2 regions of the Virgibacillus sp. 6R genome follow, and region 1 is predicted to be linked to the other one. Evidence: predicted binding sites of a transcription regulator. Region 1 holds the regulator's gene; the other holds the start of a gene.

What was found. Region 1 encodes Rex, which represses fermentation and respiration genes when NADH is low (regulators of the CRP and FNR family bind a similar motif). Its sites were predicted from a motif close to TTGTGAAATATTTCACAA; they were not measured.
Region 2: adhE (bifunctional acetaldehyde-CoA/alcohol dehydrogenase) is a predicted target of Rex. The motif match lies at 9,095-9,112, and genes of this name have one in related genera.

Annotation. Positions count from the first base shown of each region.
Region 1 covers NZ_CP017762.1:1,592,353-1,603,359, forward strand. Annotated here, with positions in the region: gene groL (chaperonin GroEL) at 89-1,723, opposite strand; gene groES (co-chaperone GroES) at 1,790-2,074, opposite strand; gene BKP57_RS07240 (CPBP family intramembrane glutamic endopeptidase) at 2,622-3,332, shown strand; gene BKP57_RS07245 (YdiK family protein) at 3,459-3,662, shown strand; gene BKP57_RS07250 (redox-sensing transcriptional repressor Rex) at 3,750-4,403, opposite strand; gene BKP57_RS07255 (ABC-F family ATP-binding cassette domain-containing protein) at 4,957-6,885, shown strand; gene BKP57_RS07260 (FtsW/RodA/SpoVE family cell cycle protein) at 7,000-8,175, opposite strand; gene tsaD (tRNA (adenosine(37)-N6)-threonylcarbamoyltransferase complex transferase subunit TsaD) at 8,382-9,392, opposite strand; gene rimI (ribosomal protein S18-alanine N-acetyltransferase) at 9,389-9,841, opposite strand; gene tsaB (tRNA (adenosine(37)-N6)-threonylcarbamoyltransferase complex dimerization subunit type 1 TsaB) at 9,849-10,544, opposite strand; gene tsaE (tRNA (adenosine(37)-N6)-threonylcarbamoyltransferase complex ATPase subunit type 1 TsaE) at 10,569-11,007, opposite strand, start outside.
Region 2 covers NZ_CP017762.1:620,648-631,654, reverse strand. Annotated here, with positions in the region: gene metK (methionine adenosyltransferase) at 1-1,194, shown strand, start outside; gene asnB (asparagine synthase (glutamine-hydrolyzing)) at 1,649-3,547, shown strand; gene BKP57_RS02980 (C39 family peptidase) at 3,701-4,555, opposite strand; gene BKP57_RS02975 (gamma carbonic anhydrase) at 4,666-5,184, opposite strand; gene BKP57_RS02970 (tetraprenyl-beta-curcumene synthase family protein) at 5,266-6,336, shown strand; gene adhE (bifunctional acetaldehyde-CoA/alcohol dehydrogenase) at 6,478-9,075, opposite strand; gene BKP57_RS02960 (tRNA 5-(aminomethyl)-2-thiouridylate-methyltransferase MnmM) at 10,209-10,784, opposite strand; T-box leader at 10,892-11,007, shown strand, end outside.

The DNA of each region.
Region 1 (11,007 bases):
AAATGTTATTTTCATCTTATTTTTTATGGTTTTGAACGGGTACATATCCGCTTAAGATGTTGTTATATCAACATTCTTGAGCGGATTTTTACATCATGCCGCCCATTCCACCCATGCCGCCCATGTCAGGCATTCCGCCGCCCGCGCCTTCTTCTTCAGGCTTGTCAGCGACTACTGCTTCTGTTGTTAAGAACATTGCAGCTACGGATGCAGCGTTTTGTAGTGCAGAGCGAGTAACTTTTGTTGGGTCAACGATACCAGCTTCAACCATGTCTACCCATTCGCCAGTAGCAGCATTGTAACCAATACCAACTTTTTCGCCTTTTAGACGCTCAACAATGATAGATCCTTCTAAACCAGCATTGTGTGCGATTTGACGTACTGGCTCTTCCATAGCACGACGTACAATGTTAGCACCAGTTGCTTCATCACCTTCAAGGCTTAGTTCAGCTACTTTGTTGTAAATGTTCATGAATGCTGTACCACCACCGGCAACAATACCTTCTTCTACAGCTGCACGAGTAGCGTTCAAAGCATCCTCAATACGTAGCTTACGTTCTTTTAATTCCGTTTCTGTTGCAGCTCCAACTTTAACAACTGCCACTCCACCTGCTAGCTTAGCTAAACGTTCTTGTAGCTTTTCTTTATCAAATTCAGAAGTTGTTTCTTCCACTTGTGCACGGATTTGCGCAACACGTGCAGAGATTGCTTCAGGGTTACCAGAACCTTCTACAATCGTAGTGTTTTCTTTTGTAACAACTACTTTAGCAGCACGACCTAGCTGATCCATCGTAGCGCTCTTAAGATCTAAGCCGAGATCTTCTGTAATAACTTCTCCTCCAGTTAACGTTGCAATATCTTCAAGCATTGCTTTACGACGGTCACCAAATCCAGGAGCTTTTACAGCTACTGCATTGAATGTTCCACGCAATTTGTTAACTACTAATGTAGCAAGCGCTTCGCCTTCTACATCCTCAGCAATCATCAATAAAGGTTTTCCTTGCTGTACAACTTGTTCAAGTATAGGTAATACTTCTTGAATGTTACCAATTTTCTTATCCGTAATTAGGATGTACGGATTTTCCAAAACTGCTTCCATTTTGTCTTGGTCTGTTACCATGTATGGAGAAGCATATCCACGGTCAAATTGCATACCTTCAACTACTTCTAGCTCTGTGTTGAAACCTTTTGATTCTTCAATAGTAATAACTCCGTCGTTACCAACACGTTCCATTGCTTCAGAAATTAACTTACCAACTTCTGCATCGTCAGAAGAAACTGCTGCTACTTGAGCAATAGATTCCTTGCTTTCGATTGACTTGGAAATATTTTTTAGTTCTTTTACTGCTACTTCAACAGCCTTTTCGATTCCGCGGCGAACACCAACCGGATTAGCACCGGATGCTACGTTTTTAAGACCTTCACGAATCATGGACTGAGCTAATACAGTTGCAGTCGTTGTACCGTCACCAGCAACGTCATTTGTTTTAGAAGCAACTTCTGATACTAGCTGAGCTCCCATATTTTCAAAATGATCTTCTAGCTCGATTTCCTTTGCAATCGTTACACCATCATTAGTAATAAGCGGTGAACCGAATTTTTTATCTAATACAACGTTACGTCCCTTAGGTCCTAATGTAACTTTTACCGCATCTGCTAATGCATCTACACCACGTAGCATTGCGCGACGAGCATCTTCACTAAATTTAATTTCTTTAGCCATCGATAAGTCCTCCTTTGATTTGTTCAAGTTAGTTCAAATTAAGTATTTTCTATATTTATATCGAGATTAGCTTACTACAGCCAGGATGTCGTTCTCACGAAGAATTAAGTATTCTTTGCCTTCGTATTTCACTTCCGTACCGGCAAATTTAGAGAAAATGATACGATCTCCTTCTTTTACTTCCAAGGCAATTTTTTTCCCATCTTCTGTTACGCGACCAGAACCAACTGCAACAACTTTTCCTTCTTGAGGTTTTTCTTTTGCAGAGTCTGGAAGTACGATACCGCTTGCAGTTTTTTCTTCTTGTTCAACAAGCTCGATAACAACGCGATCTCCTAGTGGTTTAATCATGTGTAGAAAGCCTCCTTAATCCTATTCTCATATTTTTATTAGCACTCGAATCAGGTGAGTGCTAATTCCAATTATTATAATAAATAATTCCAGATAAAAATGCAAGTATGAAAGCATAATTTTTTTATTTTGTTTTTTTACATGCAGTAAAAAAGAAGCATAAACTTTAACGGATAATATGCAATATACCAAACTTTTTAGTCTAATTACCATCATACATATACGTTCAATCTTTCTGTTATATAGAATCATCTATTTATGATAAAATAACATGTACATTCTATGTTATCGTTAATAGATGAGATGAATCAAATATAAACTACTTAAACAATGAATAGTATTTTTGCTGGGTTTTTAACTCCCCATAATAAAATACTGTACGGTTATAAAAACTATACTAAAAAATTCTGTTTTTCTCCATTTGCTTCAAAATACATTAGTTAAATGGACTATTAATTTACTTGCTTTTTCTTCATCCCATTAGGAAAAATCATAAGAAGTATGAATAGAATCTATATGTACACCAAAGAAAAGGAGTCGTTTTATTTTGCCAAAAAGATATTGGTGGGTTATTATTACCTACATTATTACACAGTTTTCTGTCTTTTTAACAGCGAATTTAGTATATAATGCATTTACAGTTTCCAAAGGAGAAGCAATTGTTTATGGATCGATTATCAGTTTTGTATTAGGTCTTATTGTCGTACTGTTCTTGATGAAGCCTGATATGAAGCTAGGATTGCAGCAACGTGATGGTGCTTCTGTTGGAGGGATCATCATCTGGTCACTTTTAGGTGCGTTTATAGCTATATTTAGCCAAGGCATAGCTAACTTTATTCAAACGATGGTATTTGGAGTTGAACCAGGCTCCGAAAACACACAAGGAATCATGGAAATGACTCGAGCTGTCCCTTTATTTATGATCATTCCAATTCTAGCTGCACCCATTTTAGAAGAAATAATTTTTCGCAAAATTATTTTCGGAGGTCTTTATAAACGGACGAACTTTTTTATTGCAGCACTTTTATCTGCAGTTATTTTCGGTTTGATTCACCGTGAACCGCAGCATATTTTAGTTTACGGAACAATGGGGCTCGTGTTTGCTTATTTATATGTGAAAACAAAGCGAATCATCGTTCCCATTTTTGCTCATATGGCAATGAACGGGCTTGTTGTAATTGCACAATACAACATTGATCCCGCAGAACTGGAAAAACAGCTAAATGAACTGCAAACTATTCTCTTTGGTTATTTTTAATTATAGTTAGCGGGAACCAGATACAGCTATGTTCTGGTTCCTGCGCTGTTGTAATAGACAAAGATTTCGATTAATTAAGATTGGACGTAAAATAAGAAAACGTTTTATTGTTGGAGGCTTTAAATTATGAGAGTTTCACCCAAGACAATGGGGATCATCTATCTTATTATGGGAGCATTCTTTACATATGTTGCTATTTTAAGTGTAGACGAGACAATGTGGAATATAACAACGATGGTCTTAGCATTATTTGCTACGCTTGAGACTGGTGTTGGCATCCGTTTACTAGCTATTCACTTTCAGCGCAAACGGAACAACAAGCAGGAATAAGGGGGACACTTCCTTATTCCTGCTTGTTTACTCTAGAAAGCATATAAATTTGTTAGCCCACTGCAGAAAAAGCTATATCCACCTTACTTACTCCTCTTCCTCTTCTTCATCTGTGGTGAGAGGGTAATGTTTTAAGAAATAAACCAATGCTTGTAATTCTACTGCTAAGTCGATATGATGCACTCGAATATTTGGTGGTACAGTAATTCTCGCTGGTGTGAAATTCAATATTCCTTCAACACCCTGTTCAATTAAATGGTCAGCCATACTTTGTGCTTCACTTGCGGGGATAGTTAATATCGCCACTTGAATATCGCCCAATTTATCATCTAATTCCTCAATATGGTACACTGGAACATCACTAATCGTGGTTCCTACTTTTTTAGGGTCGCTGTCAAACGCCATTTTAATTGCTATATTATTGTTTTTCATAAAATTATAATGTAAAAATGCCGTACCTAAATTACCAACACCAATAAGTGCAACATCTGTCGTTTCATCCTGATCCAATGTTTTCCGAAAAAATTCAAGCAAATATTCCACATTGTAACCGTATCCTTTTTTACCTAACGCTCCAAAATACGAGAAATCTCTGCGAATTGTAGCTGAATCAACTTTAACCGCATCGCTGAGTTCTTTTGAAGATACACGCTTTTTTCCTTGATGATTTAAATTGTTTATAAATCGATAATACAGTGGTAAACGCTTTGCAGTCGCTTGAGGTATTTTATTTTGCTCCATCATATTAATTCCTTCCTTTACTTCAATATTGGTTGTTCGTTAAAACATACTATCAACTAATATCTCGGCTCTACCGTTAACATTTTCCTAACAAAATTGTGTATCGCTTACATAAAAAAGCAACAAAAAATACAAAACCAAAGTTCTTATGCTATAGGCAAGGATGCTTCATACTTTAAAATGATTCATTATCTCGATACAAATATCGTCCATTCTAAAACAATGGGCTTTGCGTAAATTTATTCGAATCATTTACACTTCCATATACAAAGAGCCTAATGCACTATTACTCCCTTCCTATCAATTTCTTGTTATTCCTATGTTTAAAAAATGGAAATTAAAGGCAACTTATTCGTCTTTCTTTTTCTTTTTTCATGTAAGCAGGGAAAGGTAGATACCTAAAATAACGTAAAGCTTTTTTATAATATATTTAATCTCTCACTATCTCTCCTTTATTTTAACAGAAATATGGAAATAAGTCGTGACTTAGTTCACAATTATATTGATTGATTTTAGGAAAGTAAGATACACTAGGAGAGATGGGGTGAATATAATGATACTGATGCAAATCAACGGACTCACAAAATCATTTGGTGCTGATAAAATCTTATCAAATATAAAGCTGGAAGTAAAAGACCATGACCGAATAGCAATTGTTGGAAGAAATGGCTCGGGGAAATCTACTTTATTGAAAATAATGGCAGGAGAACTAAGTTACGATCAGGGTGAATTATTCCGACCTAAAGACCTGACAATGGGTTATCTCGCACAACATACGACGCTAGAAACTGAAAAAACGATTTGGCAGGAAATGCTTACTGTGTTTCCTGAATTAAAAAAACAAGAACAACAGCTTCGCTTCATGGAACAGCAAATGGAGCAAGCTACAAACTACAGTCCAGAAGCTTATCAAAAATTATTACATGATTATGACCGCCTACAGCACAGTTATGAACAAAATGGGGGTTATACTTATGAAGCAGATATAAAAGCCGTCTTGAATGGATTGAATTTTCACATGTTTGATTATGACACACCGATTCAAACACTAAGCGGCGGGCAAAAAACAAGGCTTTCATTGGGAAAGCTGTTGTTAAAAAAGCCGCAGTTGCTTATTTTAGACGAACCGACCAACCATTTGGACATTGAAACATTAAACTGGCTTGAAAGTTATCTAAGCAATTATCCCGGGGCTGTAGTTGTTGTATCACACGACCGCTATTTTTTGGATAAAACAGTGTCTATTGTTTATGAAATCTCTCGGCATCAGACAAAACGATACGTGGGAACTTATAGTAAATACTTAGAGCAAAAAGCACTTGATTTTGAAAAAGAATGGAAAGAATATGAAAAGCAACAAACAAAAATTATGAAAATGGAAGACTTTATTCAGCGGAACATTGTACGAGCTTCGACAACGAAGCGAGCCCAAAGCAGACGTAAACAACTGGAAAAAATGGAAATAATAGATAAACCATTAGGTGATGAAGCCTCTGCATCGTTTTCATTTAGGATTAACCGTCGAAGTGGCAATGATGTGCTGAAAATAAACGACTTGTCGTTCCGGTATCCAGGTGAAACAGATTATTTATTTCAACATGTACATCTGCAGATCAACCGAGGAGAAAGAATTGCTCTTGTTGGGCCAAACGGAATTGGTAAAACGACGTTATTAAAAATGGTGACTGGACAACTAAAATCGACTCAAGGAACTATTCAGCTCGGAACCAATGTACAAATCGGCTATTATGATCAGGAACAAGCAAACTTACACTCCTCCAAAACAGTACTTATGGAATTATGGGATGACTACCCAACGACAAATGAGAAAGATATTCGAACCGTACTCGGTAATTTCCTGTTTTCCGGAGATGACGTCTTAAAGACTGTAAATGCTTTAAGTGGTGGTGAAAAAGCGCGATTAGCTTTAGCAAAATTGATGATGCAAAAAGCAAATCTATTAATTCTCGATGAACCTACCAACCATTTAGATATCGATAGTAAAGAAGTATTAGAAGCGGCATTAATCGATTTCCCTGGTACGATCTTATTTGTTTCGCATGACCGTTATTTTATTAATAAAATCGCTGATCAAGTGGCAGAACTGCAAAAATTAAAAACGACGATCTATCTTGGAGATTATGATTATTATTTGGAAAAAAAGGCGGAAGAAGCAGAATTAAAACGATTGAATAAAACACAACAGGATAGTGGCAAAACCTCCTCTGGTGAAAGAAGACTTGATTTTGAACGTGATAAACAAATGCAGCGAGAAGAACGAAAGAAACAAAGGCGAATTGAGGAACTGGAAACAGAAATTGAACAGTTAGAAGGTCAAGTAGAGCGATTGGAAGGCCAGATGGAATTACCAGAAGTATATCAAGATCATGAAAAAGCGTTGGAACTATCGCAAGAGGTAAATCAACATAAACAGAAGATCGATCAATTAATGGAAGAATGGACAATATTGCAGGAAGATTAACTCCCCCACATGACATTTGCTTGTCATGTGGGGGAATTTCAATTTTATATACACGAAGACCGACAATGAATTTTTGTGGATAAAACAGGTGTTATCGTTTCTTATCCACAAGCACTATTTAAATAAATAATCGTTTTGGATAGAGTTTTCCACAGCAATCCGGTAAATCACTCCGAAACCGAGCATCGCTGCCATCACCGAGCTTCCACCATAGCTTACTAAAAGTAGCGGTATTCCTGTTACTGGCATGATTCCTAAAGCCATGCCAATATTTTGAAACACGTGGATAAGCATTAGGCTCATATAGCCAAAACAAGTATACGCAGCAAAGGCAGAGTGTTTATAAATCGAAAGACCAATCATCACCAGTTTGTACAGGAAAATAAAGTACAAAAAGATAACGAGCGCACTGCCGACAAAGCCAAAGCTTTCACCTATAATAGAGAATATAAAGTCAGTTTGCGCTTCGGGAAACGACACTTGCTGATTACCTAACCCTTTGCCAAATAATTGTCCGGAGCCAAGTGCCATAAAGGCCTGATCAAAATGCCATGAGGCATCACTTGCTTCCTGCGTTGGATCAAACCAAGTCAGTATTCGGTCTATTTGGTATTCCTGCTCTTTACCGACCAAATCTTTTGCTAAATCAGGAAACTTAACGATAAAAGCTAACACAGCTCCCAAACCAGATGAAATACTAACAATTAATGTGGTGATAATCTTCCAATTAATACCTGAAAGGATAATAATAACACCAGCTATAAATAGATAAACCATGGACGTACCAAAGTCAGGTTGCTTCATAATCAATAACACCGGAGCAGCTACAATGGCAAGGATTTTAAAGAGCAATTTTAAGTCCGATTTGATTGTCGGTATAACAAATTTTTCTTTATGCTTGTGGATAATTGCTGCCATATAAACGATCGTCGTTATTTTTGTAAATTCAGATGGTTGGATAGTAGCGACCTTCAAATCAAACCAGCTTTTTGCTCCATTTCTCGTTGGTGCAATACTTTCTGGACTAATTATCAACACTAAAAGTACGAACAAACCAAATGCATAAACGTATACACTTGTTTTATAAATCTGTTCCACATCCAAATATTGAATGGCGGCTACAATACCAACTCCAACCGTAAACCAAACTGCCTGCTGTAATAAAAAGTTTTTACCCTCATATTGCTCTAATTGTTGTGCATTATAAATGGCAAGCAGACTAACACATACAAGTAAAATAAAAATTGAAATTAAATCTGTTTGTACAAAATAGGATTGCTTTTTTGACATTGCTGATCACCAAATTTCTACATTTACTCTAATTCTAATTATCCACACCGTAAACATGTTTGCAAGTAGTTAATCGCAAGTTATTATGGAAGTTATTCACAATATCCACAACCAACATAGCATTTATCCACAAAAAATATCCACTAATGTAATATTGCTATAACAATATTTTTCACAGTTATGCACAGGGTTGTGTATAACTTGGGTTACTTTAATGGCATAGAGGCACGAGCGTTTAAGTCCAGTGTAGACCGTTTTCCTTGTGCAAAAGCAATCGCACCAGCAGCTGCAATCATCGCAGCGTTATCTGTACATAAATAAAGTGGGGGAATTTGTAAAGGAATCTTCAAATTTGCAAATTCCTGTTGTAAAGATGACCGAAGCCCTTTGTTTGCAGCGACACCTCCAGCTACTATCACTTGCTTTACGTTATAATGTTTTGCAGCCCGCACTGTTTTAGTTGTTAACACATCTACCACACTCGCTTGAAAGCTAGCTGCAATATCCTCCGGTTTCAACGTCTCCCCACGTTGTTTTGCATTGTGGATTGTATTTGTAACCGACGATTTTAATCCACTAAAGCTGAAGTCGTAGCTTCCCTCTTCCAGCCAAGCACGTGGGAATTCAATCGTTTCTTCTCCCAGCCCTGCTAATCGATCAATTCCTGGTCCGCCTGGGTAAGGTAAATCTAACATCCTAGCAACTTTATCATAAGCTTCTCCAGCTGCATCATCTCTAGTTTCTCCGATTAGTTCATACTCACCATGCGCTTTCATAATCACCAACTCTGTGTGACCACCAGAGACAATCAGTGCAAGTAAAGGAAACTGGAATTCCTGTTGCAGGCGATTTGCATAAATATGCCCAGCAATATGATGTACTCCGATTAATGGCTTGTGCTTTGCAAAAGCCAGCGCTTTTGCCGCATTCACCCCTACCAGAAGCGCGCCTACTAACCCCGGTCCTTCTGTAACAGCTATTGCACTAATCTCATCCCAGGAAACAGCTGCTTGCTCCATCGCTTGCTCTAATACATATGTGATTTGCTCAACATGGTGGCGTGAGGCAATTTCCGGCACAACGCCGCCAAAACGCTTATGGCTTTCAATTTGTGAAGACACGACATTTGCCAAGATTTCCTTGCCATTTTTCACAATTGCAACGGCAGTCTCATCACAACTTGTTTCAATACCTAATATTAATAATTCTTTATTCATTTTATATTCACCCACATTACAATTGCGTCCTCCTGGTTATCTGTATAATAATGCTTACGAATTCCACCTGGGACGAGCCCAAATTTCCGATACAGTTTTTGGGCAACTATATTGGATTGTCTTACTTCTAACGATAAACGACAAACTCCGTGGATCAAGGCATGATGCATCATGTGTTGGAACAAACGCTCACCCAGCTTTTTTCCACGATATGAAGGCAAAATGGCAATATTTGTAATTTGCGCGTCATCAAAAACAATCCATAAACCTGCATATCCTACAATATTTCCGTTATATTCAATTACAAAATAATGAGCATGAGGGTTTTCTGTAAGTTCCTGATAAAAAATCTCCATCGTCCAAGCTGTAGAAAATGACTCCTTTTCTACGCGCATGACAGCATCTATATCTGTTAGAGCCATTTTTCTAATTATTATTTCATTATTCATCACTATGCTAACAACCTTTATTTTTTTCCAACCATTTAGCCTCTGCTTCTGCTAAGCGAAGATAATTTGGACGAAGTGTATGTGTTAGCTCTGGTTGTTTTCCTTTTGCTGCAGCAATTAAGTGCACTCCTCGAAGCAAATGGTCTGGTTCCTCAGGGATGACTGCTAAATCGTCCAGTACTGCCTTAATCTGCTCTTGATGAATCGCTATGTCTGGACTTAAAAATAATACTGGTTGATTCAAACTGCTAAGTTCCTCAAGCAAATCATCCATAGCAAAATTTTCTTCTTTCCGGATAAGTTTCATCGTATTATTATCCCAGCGATAACATCCTGTATACACTAATCCTCTTCTCGCATCAAAAAAAGGGCAGATGACACCATTAAAAAAGCGCCCTTGATATGCCAGTACTTCCAAGCTTGAAACACCAATAACAGGTATGTTTAATGCCCAGGCCATGGATTTAGCGGTAGCCAATCCGATTCGAACCCCTGTATAGGAACCCGGACCTTTTGCAACAATTATTTTTTCCAATTGTTCAGGTTTCATATTAACTTCTTTCATTAGTTGATCAATTGCAGGCATTAAACGTACGGAGTGATTTTTCGCTAAATTGGTAACTATTTCACCTACCACTTTATTATCCCGTTGAATGGCAACAGCTAATACTTGATTAGATGTATCCATTGCAAGTATATTCATGTAAATAACTCCTCATATGTCGAATTAGCTTTTTAATTGCTCTACTACCCACTCGAAATGACTTCCATGTGGGATAAATGTAATTTTCCGCGACTTTTCATCAATAGCGGTGAGTTTAACTTCCAAATACTTTTCTGGTAAAAAAGAACCGATAAACTGCGGCCATTCCACAACTGTAATACCTTCACCATTAAAGTACTCATCAAAACCTATATCTTCTTCACTATTTTCCAAGCGGTACACATCCATATGATAAAAAGGTATTTCTCCTTCATACTCCTTAATTATCGTAAATGTGGGACTCGATACATTTCGTTTCACTCCAAGCCCTGCGGCTATTCCCTTTGTAAAGGTGGTTTTTCCAGTACCAAGATCACCTTCTAGTGTAACGACATCTCCCGGATTTAACAACATAGCCAAATTTTCCCCTAAATGAATTGTCGTATCCTCTGTATTTGTTGTT
Region 2 (11,007 bases), 970 kb from region 1:
CGACGTTTATTTACTTCTGAAAGTGTAACAGAAGGTCATCCTGATAAAATATCGGACCAAATTTCCGATGCTATCCTTGATGAAATATTACAATCTGATCCCTATGCTCGAGTTGCCTGTGAGACAACTGTTACAACAGGACTAGTATTGGTAGCAGGGGAAATATCGACCACTACATATGTAGATATTCCTGCAATCGTTCGAAAAACCATTGAGGATATTGGTTATACACGAGCAAAGTTTGGATTCGACGCCAAAACCTGTGCGGTACTAACAGCGATTGACGAGCAGTCTCCGGATATAGCAGGGGGGGTAGATACTGCTTGGGAGGCAAGACAGGGGCAAATGAGCGAGGAAGAAATTGATGCTATTGGTGCTGGTGACCAAGGACTAATGTTTGGGTTTGCCTGTGACGAAACAGAAGAATTAATGCCATTGCCAATTTCTCTAGCGCACAAATTAGCCAAGCGTTTGGCAGATGTCCGTAAAGACCATACATTGGATTACTTAAGACCGGACGGAAAGACACAAGTAACTGTAGAATATGGAGAAGATGACCAGCCTATTCGAATTGATACAATCGTCATTTCGACACAACATCATCAAGATATAACGGTAGAACAAATTGAAAAAGATTTAATGGAGCATGTTATTATTCCTGTTGTTCCAGCACATTTATTAGATGAAGCAACGAAATATTTTATCAACCCAACTGGACGATTTGTGATTGGGGGTCCACAAGGCGATGCAGGCTTAACCGGAAGAAAAATTATTGTTGACACTTATGGTGGTTATGCACGTCATGGTGGTGGTGCATTTAGTGGTAAGGATGCGACGAAAGTGGATCGTTCTGCTGCTTATGCTGCTAGATATGTAGCAAAAAATATTGTTGCCGCCCAATTAGCAAAAACATGTGAAGTTCAACTTGCGTATGCGATTGGTGTAGCAGAACCAGTTTCGATTGCTATCGATACATTTGGAACCGGGGTTGTAAGCGAGGATGAATTGGTCCAAGCTGTACGAAAACTATTCGACCTTCGCCCGGCTGGCATTATTCGTATGCTTGATTTACAAAAGCCTATTTTTAGAAATACAGCTGCATATGGACATTTTGGTCGTACGGACGTTTTATTCCCATGGGAAAAGACAGATAAAGTGGAAGAATTGGTAGCACTAGTAAAAGAGCAGCAATAATGATGAGAGCGAGAGCATGATTTTTCTTTTGATGGAGATAGAGAAATCATGCTTTTTTTTCGGTGCCAAGATAGGGGGCTAATTTGGTTAAATGGGGGAAGTTTACATATAATAGGAATAATGTTGTTTACATAAGAATTTGGGAGTAACTAAATGATCGAAAAAAACAAAAGGCATCATTGAATTTTTTACCGTTTTTGATGAGAACAATTGAATATATGGTACGGTTATGGTATCTTTACTCACATCTGATGCAATATAGGTCTCCGCAAAAAATGGTGATCACAGACGGTCATATGTACATCAACAGACAAGAATTATATAATGTAGAACTTATTACCCTATAAAACACGCTTTATTTGGAAGTTTTTTACTAGCGAATAATGTGGTATGATAATATTGAAAAATAATCTTACGCCACGTTACTATTATTAATGAGAGAAGGTAGACAGCAATGTGTGGTTTTATCGGAATGATATTTGATAATCCAGTCGAACGAACAGAACAAGAAATTGAATTGTTTAAAAAGCAAAATAATTTGATCACTCATCGGGGGCCAGATGATGAGGGCTATTATTTTGATTCCTATATTTCATTCGGATTTCGCCGATTAAGTATTATTGATATTGAAAGTGGTTCACAGCCATTAAGCTATAACAATGAACAAATCTGGCTCGTTTTTAATGGAGAGATTTATAATTATATCGAATTACGTGAAAAACTGCTTGAAGAAGGCTACGAATTCCAGACAGACTCAGATACAGAGGTTATAGCTGCACTTTTTTCCAAACATAAGGAGAATGCCTTTCAATATTTAAGAGGTATGTTCTCGATTCTTATTTGGGATAAAGAGACAGAGCAATTATACGGTGCGCGCGATCCTTTTGGTATTAAGCCACTTTTTTATCATGAAAATTCCTTTGGGACGTCATTTGCATCAGAGAAAAAAAGTATTACCTTAATGATGGAACAAGAAGAAGTAGATCAAGCTGCTCTGCAGCATTATTTGAGTTTTCAATACGTGCCGGAACCAATGACAATGACTGCCGGCATTAAAAAAGTAGAGCCAGGCCATTATTTCATTAAGAAACCTGGACAACCTATTCAATTTACACGTTATTGGCATGCTACATTTCATCCTGTGCTTCGAGAAAAGCAAGATTGGATTCAAAAAATTCAAGATGTCATGTATGATTCTGTTAACGTGCATATGCGTAGTGACGTTCCAGTTGGGTCATTCCTATCTGGGGGTATCGATTCAACGTTAATCGTATCCATAGCTAAAGAATTTAATCCAGATATTAAGACATTTTCAGTTGGCTTTGAACGCGATGGTTATTCAGAAGTCGATGTAGCTAAGGAAACAGCAGATAAACTGAATGTGGAAAACATTTCCTACATGATTTCACCGGAAGAATATGTAGACAACTTACCAAAAATCATGTGGCATATGGATGATCCATTAGCTGATCCATCCTGCGTACCATTGTATTTTGTTTCCAGAGAAGCGAGAAAGCATGTAACAGTTGTGCTGTCTGGAGAAGGGTCTGATGAATTGTTTGGGGGCTACAATATTTATCGGGAGCCTGGCTCATTGAAAATATTCGATAAGCTTCCGTTACCTGTGAAGGAATTGCTGAAACGCGTTTCCGCTATATTACCTGAAGGAGTGAAAGGAAAAAGCTTCCTAGATCGTGGAACAACGCCGTTGCGTGAACGGTATATTGGAAATGCAAAAATGTTTGAAGAAAACGAAAAAAGAAAGCTATTAAAAACGTATAATGATCATTTATCTTACCAGCAAATAACAGGCAAATTATTTGACCAGGTAAAAGACTATCCGTACGTGAACCAAATGCAATATGTAGACATTCATACTTGGATGCGTGGAGATATTTTATTAAAAGCAGACCGTGTTACGATGGCTCATTCTCTTGAGTTACGAGTGCCGTTCTTGGATAAGGAAGTATTTCGTGTCGCAAATGAAATTCCAGTTGATTTGAAAATAGCTAACGGTAGTACGAAGAGTCTGTTGCGTGAGGCTTCACGTGGAATCATTCCAGATCATGTGCTAGACCGAAAAAAATTAGGTTTCCCAGTACCTATTCGTCATTGGCTTAAGAATGAGTTAAATGGCTGGGCAAAACAACTGATTCATGAAAGTGAGACAGACCATTTATTACACAAGAACTATATACTTGAACTGCTAGAAGCTCACTGCCAAGGAAAAGGGGACTATAGCAGAAAAATATGGACGGTGCTTATGTTCATGCTATGGCACCAAAACTTTGTTGAAAAAAAGTTTACTGCTGCTAACCTAAATGAAAACGAAGCGGAATTAATCCATTCTTAATATTAGGATAGGAAGCTGACAAGTTAAACTGCATGTTTGCTTTACCTTTCCAACTAATCTAAATAGGATAGTGAAGTAGTTCATTGTCTACGCCATGGAATAAGTTACGATTTCAAAGTCATTATGACTTTGTTAAAAACAGGCGATCACCTCTTAATCAATGGTGATCGCCTGTTTTCCCATTTGTTCCCAAGCAGCTTGAAACTCATCGATAGGTGCTTTCTCTGCAAAGTTTAATGGATCATTAAAATAAATGTAGTTTTCATCATAACCTGTAATCAATACGGAGTGTTGCTTCATCGTAATATCGATTTTTCCGTCCTTTGTATTCCAAGTGGTAAATTGACTTTCTGGAAGTTTATCGTAAGTTGTATTTATAATTACCCATACAGGTCGCTTATGATTTAATTCTGTAATGATTGTTTTAAAGTCATTTCCGGTTAAATCTTTTACACGATCACCTGCATAACGTTTAGCTAATGCAGCAATTGGCTTATGATAAACGCCCATACCCGGTGTGTCAAATGAATACATATCACCTACAAACCCACGATACGGATTACCGAAAAATATTTCACCGTCTTTTTTCGTATAAGGCGTAGGATCTTTTTTTACTTGCTGCGCTAGTTCTATTTTATCGATACGGATATCATTATGCCTTAAGAGCATTGATAAGCTAGTTACTTCACAGCCTCTCGGTAATTCTGGAAGCTGCTCTATCTTAGGAACATCCATTTTAACTTTTTTTTGAATGGTGTGTTTCGATAGTTTTCTCTCTTCTGGTGATAACTGATTGTCTTCGTGAACCGGGATTGTATATTGGATCAACTGTTTGAAAGCCGCTTTATGTTCCATAACAAAAAGAGTTAACACAGAAATAGCAGTGATAGAAAAAATAAAACCGTATATGATAAAGGATTTTTTTACCCAAGCTATTTTTTGCTTGGAACTAATATAGAATAATACAGTAGCCAGCATACAACAAACACTAAATAAAATAATGTTCATCTTTTCAATCTCCCTGTGAGTTAAAGTGAATCTTCAACAGTGCTATTTAATAAGGCTCCTTTATTTATATATCGGCTTTGTTTGTCAAAAGTTCAATTTTTTTGCCACTATTACTTATCCAGTTGTTGTTGTTTGTAGATAGTTCCTTTTTCAACATATGATTGACAAATGCGCTGCATTTCCACGAAGTCGTCCTCTGTCAGCTCTCTGACAACTTTTGCTGGACTGCCTAGCGCTAATGTATATGGAGGGATCTTTTTTCCAGGTGGTACAAGACTTCCAGCGCCGATAAAGGCATACTCGCCAATTTCAGAACCATCTAGCAAAATAGAACCCATCCCAATTAAGGCATGTTTACGTATATATGTAGAATGTAATGTTGCCTGATGTCCGACTGTGACATCGTTTTCGATAACTAACGGGATGCCAGGGCTTTGGTGCAGGACAGATAAGTCTTGGATACTAATCCGCTCTCCAATAATTACTGGGGCGACATCTCCACGAATGACTGTCTTAAACCATATGCTAGATTGTTTACCAATGGTAACATCACCGATAATGCTTGCGTCATCTGCGATAAATGCAGAATCATGAATCGTTGGATATATTCCTTTATAAGACTGTATCATTTGAATCCTCCTAAAAAATATGATGATAATAGTAATGGAAACAAACATTATAAGAATGCTTGAAAATGGAACGGAGGCAGCATGTTGAGTAATCTAGTACCAAGCACACCTATCCCTTTAATGATAACAGTTTATCGAAAGATCTTTCCAGCAGTAAGCAAGGAGCTTGCTGTTTGGAAACAGCGAGCCGATGAAATACCTGATGAAGAATTGCGCTTTCAGGCGCTTGCAAGCATGTCTGAAAAACGATTTCATTGTCAAGGCGGAGCAGTGTATGCTTTGTTATCAGGGGCTAGGTGGAGAGAGTGTATACGTTTTATTGTTGCTTATCAAACGATTAGCGATTATTTAGACAATTTATGTGATCGAAGTACAACCTTGGACCCGTCATCTTTTTCATTGTTGCATACATCTATGATAGATGCCCATTGTCCAAGGTCAGAGCCGAAAGATTATTATGCATTTTTTCACCACAAACAAGATAATGGCTACTTGCAACAACTTGTACAAACGTGTAACGATGTCGTTGCTAAATTAGATGATATTCCGACATATCAAGAGCAGGCTTTACAATTGACAAGATTGTATAGTGATTTACAAGTGCATAAACATGTTAAACAAGAAGAAAGGGTTCCGCGTTTAACAAATTGGTCAAAAGAGAAAAATTGCCATCCATTAGCGTGGTATGAATTCTCAGCTGCAACTGGATCAACTTTAGGGATTTTTTGTTTAATGGCGTACAGTTTGGCTGGGAGATTGCATCGAAAATTAGCAAATAAAATTGTGACAGCTTATTTTCCTTATATACAAGGGTTGCATATTCTACTGGATTATTATATAGATCAACAGGAGGATAAAGAGGAGGGCGACTTAAATTTCTGTTCGTACTATGAAAGTCAAACGGTCATGCATGAACGCTTCCAATATTTTTGTGAGCAGGCAAAGGTATATGCAGGTACCATACCTAATCCAAGCTTCCATAAGATGGTTGTTCAAGGGTTGGTTGGATTATATTTAGGGGATGGGAAAGTAAATCACATAAATGATTCAACGCCCTTCAAACAGCTGCTGTTTCAAACTGCTGGAAAGCCTGCTATGTTTTTTTATCGTAATACAAGAATATATTATTTTTTTAAACAGTTTATACATTAAAGAACCGCTGTTACAAATAAGTAACAACGGTTCAGTACAGTTTACTGTTCTTGGGTAGGGTAGAAACTGTAAATATGTGAATTATAAAGCGTTGGTTTTACAAGTTCAGGAAGAAAACTATCTTCAACTTTATCTTGGATGTTATATTCCTTTGTATGCGTCACGATAGATAGTGGCTAATTCGGTAATTAAAGGTAGCTTCGGATTGGCTGTAGTACATTGATCTTCAAATGCTAGTTCAGCAAGGGTATCAACTTTTGCTTCAAATTCCTGTTTATTTACGCCTGTATCCTTAATGCTCATTGGGATATTCAGTTCTTTAGCAAGCTTAATGATTGCTTGAACTAAGCTTTCTACTCCTTCTTCAACCGTTCTTGCTGGAAGTCCTAGAGCTTTTGCTATTTCTGCATAACGTTCATCAGCAACAAAATAAGCGTATTTAGGGAATGTAGCAAATTTTTCTGGTTTTTTCGCATTGTAACGAATGACATGTGGCAGTAAAATTGTATTTGCTCTACCGTGCGCAATACCAAATGCAGCCCCTAGTTTATGTGCTAATGAGTGATTAATTCCTAAGAACGCATTGGAGAATGCCATTCCCGCTATCGTTGATGCATTATGCATTTTTTCTCTAGCTAACTCATCATTTCCGTTGTGATATGCTTTCGGCAAATATTGAAACACTAATTGGATGGCCTTGATGGCAAGTGCATCTGTATAATCATTCGCCAAGTTGGATACATAAGCTTCAATGGCATGTGTTAATACGTCCATACCAGTATCAGCTGTTACTTGCTTTGGAACAGACATAACGAATTGCGGATCAACGATTGCAACATTTGGTGTCATTTCATAGTCAGCTAATGGATATTTAGTATTTGATTCTTTATCGGTAACAACTGTAAAAGATGTAACTTCTGAGCCCGTTCCTGACGTAGTCGGCACACATACTAATTGAGCAAGTCGTCCTAACTTCGGATATTTTACGATACGTTTTCGAATGTCCATGAATTTTTGTTTTAGGGCATTAAAATCTGCATCTGGATACTCATAGAATAACCACATTGCTTTAGCGGCGTCCATTGGTGATCCACCACCGATAGCGATAATAACGTCTGGCTTAAATTGTTGCATTAACGCCGTACCCTTACGGATAGTATCAATTGATGGGTCAGCTTCGACATCTGAAAATATTTCACAATGAACATAATCAGGACGTTTCCGCAAATAGTAAAGTGCTTTATCGACGTAACCAAGCTCAACCATCATAGGATCTGTGACAATAAATGCTTTTGATATGTCCGGCATTTTTTCTAAATATTGAATTGCATTTTTTTCGAAATAAATTTTAGGAGGTAGTTTAAACCATTGCATATTATTTCTCCTCCGCGCCATTTTTTTGATGTTCATTAAATTAATCGTTCCGACGTTTGTTGATACCGAGTTTCCTCCATACGTTCCACAGCCTAAAGTAAGAGAAGGCATATGATTATTGTAAATATCGCCGATAGCTCCTTGAGAAGAAGGGGAATTTACGATAAGTCTTCCTGCTTTCATGCGGAGCGAGAACGTTTCGATAACCTGTTGATCAGTGGAATGAATAACAGCTGAATGCCCAAGTCCGCCGAAGTGAAGCATTTCATCAGCACGCTTTAAACCTTCTTCTGTACTATTTACTTTGTAGCAAGCTAGTACAGGACTTAATTTTTCTCTGGATAATGGAAATTCTGGTCCAACCCCTTCAATTTCTGCTAGTAATATTTTTGTGTTTTTAGCTACATTTACTCCAGCCATTTTAGCAATTTCATATGCAGGTTTACCGACAATATCAGGGTTGACTGCACAGGTAGTTGGATTGATAACGAGTTTCTCTACTTTCTTTCTTTCTTCTTCTGTTAGGAAATGACAATTATTGGCAACTAGCTCGTGTTTCACCGTATCATAAATCTCTTGGTCAATGATAACCGCTTGTTCAGAAGCACAGATCATTCCATTATCAAATGTTTTGGATAAAATCAAATCATTAACAGCTCGTTTTATTTGCGCTGTTTTTTCGATATAACAAGGCACGTTTCCTGGACCGACTCCAAGAGCTGGTTTTCCAGAACTATAAGCAGATTTAACCATACCAGATCCACCAGTAGCTAAGATAAGCGATACACCGGAATGATTCATTAATCCCTTCGTAGCCTCTACAGAAGGAGATTCAATCCACTGTATACAATTTTTAGGTGCCCCTGCTTTGATTGCTGCATCCAATAATACTTTTGCTGCTTGACTGCTACATTTTTGAGCAGAAGGATGGAAAGCAAAAATAATCGGGTTTCTTGTTTTAATCGAAATGAGTGATTTAAACATCGTAGTAGATGTTGGGTTTGTAACTGGTGTTATTCCACAGATTATTCCAGCAGGTTCAGCAATTTCTACGATTCCTTCTTGTTCATCCTCATGAATTACACCAACAGTTTTATCATATTTAATATTGTGGTAAATATATTCCGTTGCAAAAATATTTTTGATTGCTTTATCTTCAAAGACCCCTCGTCCGGTTTCTTCAATTGCTAGTTTTGCTAGTGGCATATGTTGGTCGAGTCCAGCTAAGGCCATTTCTTTGACAATTGTATCAATCGTTTCCTGATCTAACTGTTTTAAACCTTCTAAAGCCTCTTCAGCTTGAGAAACTAACTGATCAATTCTGGTAGCAACTTGCTCTTCTTTTCCTCTTGTTTTATCAGTCATAATAGGACTCCTCCTTAGTTTGTGAAATACTGAGCAATCTTTTTACACCTTCATTATATAACGTGTTTTTATAAATTTCCACACCTTTTGTGAAATACTGAGCATACTTTTTAGTTTGTAATCGCTGTACTATAACAAGCAAACGTTTCCATTATTGGTTTAATAGGATTATGTATTTTTTGTGAACAGACGATGCTTTTACCTTACTTCTATGATTTAATAAGACTTTCGTGGATAGAATTATCGAGAATTGCTCAAGTCCTAAGTGATTACGAAACATACCTAAGAACTTCACTTTGGGGAGTTATGGGGGTTAGCAGCATAATAAATTCCCAATTCGTTTAAGGTCATCCATTTGGTCATAGACAATCTAGCGGGGATGAAAGAAAAGCCACACTGATTGGTGTTCATTTACAGTGTATACAATAATGCTGTTTGGAGTGCTATATGCTAAAAGATTTGAAAAAGACTATAACTTTGTTAGGTGAAATGCGCCCTTGCTCAATGATGGATGCTGCTTGAAGAAAACAAAGTAATTATGCAGCTAATATATAGGAAGAAAATAGTTAAGTCAGTATATTTTTTTATAAATGGAGCAGGAAATTTATCCCGCATATAAGCTGTTGTAAGACTCTTACTTAACAGGAGTTGAATAATCTGTACTGTAACAAGTCTAAGTGGGAGGTAACAAGTACCTATGCTCTATTTCTTAAACGCCTTTAAGTCATTCCATTATGGTGCTAACAATCCGTGGAGGAGGAATGAAAACCCTCACTAATTGAAGATTTACTTTATTGTTTTGAATGTTTACATACGCCCCCCCGTTTCACAAGCAGAGGCAGAGAACTTTTTAGAGTAGTGTGTAAAAAAATATGGGATGCTTGGAGTCGTGCTTAGTAGAAGTTGTTGTAACTGGCAATAAGATCTCCTCCACTTCCATGCTAAGAAGTGAAACCTAGGGAGGTAAGTGGAGGATCCAACTGCAGGTTAAATGAACGTTTCTGTTTATAGACCTTTAGGTTAGATAACCTTGTGGTACTAACTAATCTTTAAAGAAGGATAAAAGAAAACCCTGATTGTAGATACGCTTTATGTACTGCTTGTTTTGTTTTAATGATGTAGCAGCTATAAACTTAATATCTTCGTTTTCTTTTTTCAATTGCAATAATGAAGGGCGGATTATTTTTTTGATTAATAAATCGATATTGTAATACATGATAGGAACGTTGGCTTAACTGCATTACATGTTTTAATACAGCTTCCTTTTCTTCTTGTCCTCCTTGATGACCATAATAGACAACGATAACAATTAGGCCGTTTGTTTTTAAATAATGTAAAATCGTGTTGATGGCGGAAATGGTTGAAGCAGCGTTTGTTATGATGGATTTGTCGCTTTTAGGTAAATAGCCAAGATTAAATACAGCTCCACCAATTAACATTTCTTTCGTAGGTAAGTATTTTTCTAAGTTTTCATGGCTATCATGAATGACAGATACATTCGTTTTTTGATGATCTTCTATTAGCTGTTTGGTTGTTTGGATTGCTTGTGCTTGAATATCAAATGCCAGGACATGACCGTTTGCGCCAACAACGTTGCTTAAAAACAATGTGTCCTTTCCATTTCCGCAGGTAGCATCAATAACCGTTTCATCCTTTTCGATCGTTGATTCTAGTAAATAATGGGCATAGTGTAAAATTCCGTGCAACATGATTATCTCCTTTTATTGACTTATTCATTGTTATTTTATCAGATTGAGTCATACGTTGTCTTGACAAAGCGATACGAATTCATTACAATTCGATATAATAGGATAGGATAATGACAATGCCGAGGAATAGTAATAAATCCCTTCAGGTATAGAGAGGCAGTGATTGGTGGAAACTGTCCCTGAATATTTATGAACTCGCCTTGAGCCGTTGCAGAAGCGAATT